Undibacterium parvum: one gene and its partner. The protein of the gene in region 1 interacts with the protein of each later gene in a pairwise test. Links are inferred from orthologs where the notes say so. Each region holds a gene or a part of one and is shown on either strand. Other genes may lie near its edges. The genes, in order: rho and hfq.

Region 1 (3,247 bases):
CGGAACTAATTCAAATCGCTACCCGGTGCTCGATGCTACGCTCAGTGGCACCAAAAACCGTACCAGTGAAAATGCCGGTAAGTTGGGCTTGGGGGCTAATCCTGTTGCTAAAGATTTTCAACTTGGTTTGAATGCCTCGTATGAAGTCGATTTCTGGGGCAAGCTGTCGCGCGCCGATGAGGCGGCCAAAGCGCGCTTGCTAGCGCAGCAAGCCAACCGTGGTTTGGTGCAAAGCACTTTATACGCGAGTCTTACGCAGAGTTATTTTGCCTTGAGGGCTTACGATGCTCAGCTGGAACTGGCTCAATCTAGTCTGGGAACCAGGCAGGAAAACCTGCGTTTGCAGCAGAAACGCTACGCCGCCGGATCGGTTGGTGAACTCGATTTACATGTGGCAGAGTCCGAAACGGCGGCTGCCGAAATCACGGTGGCGCAGGCAAGGCAGGCGCTTGCCAATGCCGAGTCGGCCTTGACTGTGTTGCTGGGGCGCTCGCCTACTGCGATAGCCAATCCGGACTTGCTTCGTGGCAGCAGTATCGGCGCCTTGTATCAGCAATTGAATTTGCCTACGGATTTGTCCTCTGACTTACTGAATCGTCGGCCTGATATTATCGCCGCCGAGCAAGCACTGGTCGCTGCGAATGCCGACGTAGGTCAGGCTAAGGCGCTGTATTTTCCTAGCGTTAAGTTGACCACTGGTATCGGATATGAGTCGCGCGTCTTCCGTGATTTGCTTGATCCTGCGTCTTTGTTGTGGAATGTCGGTGCGAATCTGGTGCAGCCCATCTTCAGAGCCGGTGCGATCGGTGCGCTAGTCTCGGGTGCCGAGGCGCGTAAGGATCAGGCGATGGCGCAATACCTGCAAGCGGTGCAGGGCGCTTTTCGTGACGTGCATGATGCGCTCAATAATGTCTCTGCCAACCAGCAGGTTTACTTGGCCGGGAATCGTCGAGTGACCGCCTTGAAAGACTCTTTACGACTGGCAGAATTGCGCTACAAAAATGGCTACAGCAGTTATCTGGAAGTGCTCAATGCCCAGCGTGATTTGCAGCAAACCGAGGCTGCACTGGTCGAGACTCAGCGCGCTCATTTGTCGGCATTGGTCAGTTTGTATAAGGCGGTCGGGGGTGGTTGGGATAAATCTAGTCTTGCAAGCAAATAAGCAGATGCGGTTTTTCGCAAAAATGGATGTATAAAAAAACCCGCTAGATAGCAAAATCTAGCGGGTTTTTTAATACCGACCGCAAAGTATCGCGATCGGCATAAACTTTGAAGGTGTTTAGCCTCCGCGACGCATCATTTCAAAAAATTCTGCATTGTTTTTAGTCGCTTTCATCTTGTCGAGGATGAACTCCATCGCTTCTATCTCATCCATGCTATACAGCAGCTTGCGCAAGATCCAGATTTTTTGCAATTGATCAGGCTTGATCAGTAATTCTTCGCGACGAGTGCCCGACTTGTTTAAGTTGATCGCTGGGTAAACACGCTTCTCTGCAAGGCGACGCTCAAGGTGTACTTCCATGTTGCCGGTACCCTTGAATTCTTCAAAAATAACGTCATCCATGCGGCTACCGGTTTCGATCAGGGCAGTCGCGATAATCGTCAGTGAACCACCTTCTTCGATGTTACGGGCAGCGCCGAAGAAGCGCTTCGGACGTTGCAGCGCATTGGCGTCAACACCACCGGTTAATACCTTGCCGGAAGCAGGAATGACGGTATTGTAAGCGCGTGCCAGACGTGTGATCGAGTCCAGCAAAATCACCACGTCTTTCTTCATTTCGACCAGGCGTTTGGCTTTTTCCAATACCATCTCAGCCACTTGCACGTGTCGAGTTGCTGGTTCATCGAAGGTCGATGCAACCACTTCGCCGCGCACAGAGCGCTGCATTTCGGTTACTTCTTCTGGACGTTCGTCGATCAGTAAAACGATCAGTGTAATGTCAGGATGGTTTGCTGTGATCGCGTGAGCGATATGTTGCAAAATAACTGATTTACCAGATTTTGGTGACGCCACCAACAAGCCGCGCTGACCTTTACCTATTGGCGCGATCAAATCGATAATACGACCGGTAATGTTCTCTTGCCCGTTCATTTCACGTTCTAAGCGCAATGGTACGCTAGGATGCAGAGGCGTCAGATTCTCAAACAGTATTCTGTGTTTCGATGCTTCCGGTGATTCACCGTTGACCTTGTCTACCTTTACCAGAGCAAAATAACGCTCACCATCTTTAGGTGTGCGTACTTCGCCCTCGATAGAGTCACCAGTATGCAGATTGAAACGACGAATTTGCGAAGGCGAAATATAGATGTCGTCGGTTGACGCCATATAGCTCGCATCTGGCGAGCGCAGAAAGCCAAAGCCATCCGGTAAAACTTCGAGTGCGCCATCGCCGAAAATTTGCTCGCCTGATTTGGCGCGCTTCTTAAGGATTGCGAACATCAGTTCTTGTTTGCGCATCCGTGCGGCATTGTCGATGTCTAAGCCTACGGCCATTTCTAGCAAGGCTGAGACGTGTAACGCCTTTAATTCTGATAAGTGCATGGTGAGTGTCCCGAGATGGGATATGTAGGTGGGGGAGTGAGAAGAAGTGAACTACAGTGTGATATTTTTAACTGCGCCAACCGTGTAGTCAGGGCAGTTGTCTAAAAAATAGAGTGTTTTTTTATATTGTTACCGATTTTCAAGCGAGGCATACGCATCGCTTGAAAATTTATTTCAGCATATTACCTTAAATATTACTATCGATAAAGGATGTTAATTGTCCTTTTGAAAGCGCGCCTACTTTTTGTGCTGCTACCACACCGTTTTTAAACAAAATCAGAGTGGGGATGCCGCGAATGCCAAATTGAGCAGGGATCGCTTGATTAGCGTCTACATCCATTTTGGCAATAATAAATTTCCCGCCAGCATCCTTGGCAACTTCTTCAAGAATAGGGGCAATCATTTTACATGGACCGCACCACTCAGCCCAGAAATCTACCAGGACAGGTTTGTCGGATTTTAAAACGTCGGCTTCAAAAGAAGCATCGCTTACATAGATGATGTTTTCGCTCATGGATTACTCGTTGAGTTGGCAAATTAAAAGTTGGTAGCGCCACAAGAATGTTAAGCTGAATTGTTGATGTCAGGCTGCATTCAACGCTTCCAATTACCTAGCTCCTTGATGGTAGCAAGCAATAAACTTAAGTTGGAGACGTTTTATCCCAATTCAATGGTATTGACTGGAACAAATGAGCAGGAATCTGT
Region 2 (3,195 bases), 3.6 Mb from region 1 along the record:
GCCAGTTAAACCCTGCTGACGTCGAGTGACTATACTTGCCAAACGTAGTGATAACCGCTGTTTGACCTTCCTGAACAATAAAAAAGCCGCTAACAGTCCAGATGAAAACAACGACCGCCAAGATAACGGCAATACCAATTTTTGCACCGGCAGCATCTGGAGAGAACCCACCACTGCCACCACCGTCACCACTTCCCTTACCACCCAGCAATTGACTAATGCGCTGATTAAAATCACGCCAAAGCTGATCCAGATCTGGTGGGCCGTCGGAGGGTTTTTTTCCATCCTGATTATTGTTTTGCGAGCCACGTCCCCATTGCGGGTCGTTTAGTGACAACGTCAAACCAATTCTTTTTAAAAGTGAAACAAGCATTCTGTCGTTATCCAATTAAATAGTGGGCTGAACTACAAGCAAGCTCAATTAAAACGGGCGTCATTCAATTCAACTTCAACTGCTGGTGTGCCGCGTTTGATTGCATCAAGTTTCGCGTAATCGGCAACTGCATGGCGTAAGTACTCCATCCCGGCACCGGTACGGGCGCTTAGAAAGACTCTTTCGATTTTATCATACTCGCCGATCTCAAATCTTGGCTCCATTGACGCAAGATCAATTTTATTCCAAACCAATAATTGCGGAATATGATCGGCACCAATCTCTTTTAAGACGTGATTCACCTGCAAAATCTGATCCGAACGAACTGGACTACTCGCATCAACAACGTGTATCAATAAATCGGCATGAATCGTTTCTTCCAAGGTTGCTCGAAATGCAGCGACCAACTGATGCGGCAATTCACGAATAAAACCAACCGTATCAGAAATAACAACACCTCCCGCATCCCCCAGATACAAACGACGAGAGGTCGTATCTAAGGTGGCAAATAATTGATCTGCTGCGTATGCATCGGCCTTGGTAAGCGAATTAAACAGCGTAGATTTACCAGCATTAGTGTAGCCAACCAGTGAGACAGAAAAAGTTTGACTGCGACCTCTAGAGCGACGCTGAGTCTCTCGCTGTTTATGCAACTTCTCCATCTTCGCTTTCAGCGCTTTTACACGCTCACCCAACAAACGTCGATCCGTTTCAAGTTGCGTTTCACCAGGACCGCGCAAGCCTATACCGCCTTTTTGTCGCTCCAAATGAGTCCAACCTCGTATCAGGCGGGTGGCGAGATGCTGCAACTGCGCCAACTCAATCTGTACTTTACCTTCATGGCTGCGAGCACGTTGCGCGAAGATATCCAAAATCAGACTCGTTCTATCGACCACACGCACTTTAAGATGTCGCTCTAGATTTCGTTGCTGCGCTGGTGATAAAGCGTGATTAAAGATCACAATATCAGATTCAACATCGGCAACCGCATGCGCTATCTCATCAGCTTTTCCAGAACCCACAAATAGAGCTGCATCAGGACTGGAACGCTTGCAAGTAATGGTAAGGATTGGCTCAGCACCGGCGGATTGAGAGAGCAAAGAAAGCTCATCTAAACTCGCTTCGAAGTCCCCTTTACCGAAATCGACACCAACCAAAATCGCCCGAGTTGAAATACTTTTACTCAAAGAATTATTCCAGTAAATACTACTCAGGTTCTGATTCGGCGTTGATACTCACTGCACGTGCTGGCACCACAGTAGAAATGGCGTGTTTATAGACCATTTGAGTAACGGTATTGCGCAATAGCACAACATACTGATCAAAGGATTCAATATGACCTTGCAGTTTAATACCGTTCACAAGGTAAATCGATACGGGGATGTGTTCTTTGCGCAAAGCATTTAAGAACGGGTCTTGTAACAGTTGCCCTTTATTACTCATAACAGCTCCATTGTGTTGTTGTGATCAGGAGATTGGGGCACTTTTATGAAACTCAAGTGCCCCGAAAGATGACTACCATACAAAGTAATCTATTTTTACTTGCCAGTTAAATACATCGAACTATGCATCAACAAATAATTATTTTTCTACCTTGGCGAAAGGGTTCTTCCCGGACCGCATTTCTATGCGCAAAGGGGTACCCACAAGTGAAAATGTTTCGCGAAAATGTTTTTCGAGATAACGCTTATACACGTCGCCAATAGAGTCAAGAGCATTGCCATGAATAACGATGATAGGTGGATTTTGCCCGCCCTGATGCGCGTACCGAAGTTTCGGACGAATCGAGCCCTTGCGTTTAGGCTGCTGATGCTCAACCGCCTCTATCAAAGCACGAGTCAATTTTGGAGTCGACAGATTCGCCATTGCAGCGGCATAAGCAGCGTCAATAGACTTCATCATAGGGTCAATACCCGATGACTTTAATGCAGAAACAAAATGAAATTTAGCGAAAGTTAAAAAATTCAACTTGCGCTCGATATCTACTTTGATTTCATCACGACGATCGCTTTGCAGGCCATCCCATTTATTCACACCAACAACCAGAGCACGCCCCGACTCCAGAATAAAGCCAGCTATATGCGCATCCTGTTCAGAGATGTCTTGCTGCGCATCCAAAAGCAACAAAACCACATTGGCCTCGGACACTGATTGCAAAGTCTTCACAACAGAAAATTTTTCGATTGCTTCGAACACCTTTCCACGGCGACGAATACCTGCAGTATCTATCAAGGTGTAATGCTTGCCATCTCGTTCAAAAGGAATCTCAATCGAATCCCTTGTCGTACCAGGCATATCAAACGCGATAACTCGTTCTTCGCCTAGCAAAGTATTTACCAGGGTTGACTTACCGACGTTAGGACGACCAACAATTGCTATTTTAATGCCTCTAACAGCATCGATAGGCTCCTCCACCTCAGGTGGACGCTGTGCAAATGCAATGTTGAGCGACTCTTCGACCAGATCGGTCACGCCATCACCATGCGCCGACGAAATAACGTAAGGGTCGCCCAAGCCTAATTCATAAAAATCCGCAGTGACCGAGGTGTAACGCATGCCTTCAGCCTTATTCACCACCAACATCACAGAACGCCCTGACTTGCGCAGGAAATCTGTAATTGTTTTATCGTGAGGAGTTAAACCTTGACGGCCATCCACCAAGAAAATAACAACATCAGCCTCTGCCACGGCTTGCTTGGTTTGCTTTGCCATTTCATACATAATTCCATCTTTGGCAACTGGCTCAAAACCACCAGTATCGATGACCAAAAAGGGACGCTCACCAACCCGACCTTCGCCATAGTGTCTATCTCTGGTTAAGC

What was found.
Region 2: the proteins of rho (region 1) and hfq interact in binary tests that used the Escherichia coli proteins (3 or more experiments, as listed by UniProt). The link is inferred for Undibacterium parvum from one-to-one orthologs.

What each region holds. Positions count from the first base shown.
Region 1 is NZ_CP034464.1:3,723,600-3,726,846, forward strand. Bases 412-3,247 are described here. They hold rho (transcription termination factor Rho), read right to left. Parts: upstream 2,543-3,247; coding sequence 1,280-2,542; downstream 412-1,279. Other genes in these bases: EJN92_RS16245 (efflux transporter outer membrane subunit), read left to right, coding at 412-1,162; trxA (thioredoxin TrxA), read right to left, coding at 2,730-3,056. Outside these bases: more of EJN92_RS16245, read left to right, coding at 1-411. UniProt on the Escherichia coli protein: Facilitates transcription termination by a mechanism that involves Rho binding to the nascent RNA, activation of Rho's RNA-dependent ATPase activity, and release of the mRNA from the DNA template.
Region 2 is NZ_CP034464.1:110,038-113,232, forward strand. What follows is about bases 199-3,144. They hold hfq (RNA chaperone Hfq), read right to left. Parts: upstream 1,817-3,144; coding sequence 1,580-1,816; downstream 199-1,579. Other genes in these bases: hflK (FtsH protease activity modulator HflK), read right to left, coding at 199-373; hflX (GTPase HflX), read right to left, coding at 418-1,560; der (ribosome biogenesis GTPase Der), read right to left, coding at 1,955-3,144. In the rest of the region: more of hflK, read right to left, coding at 1-198; more of der, read right to left, coding at 3,145-3,195. UniProt on the Escherichia coli protein: RNA chaperone that binds small regulatory RNA (sRNAs) and mRNAs to facilitate mRNA translational regulation in response to envelope stress, environmental stress and changes in metabolite concentrations.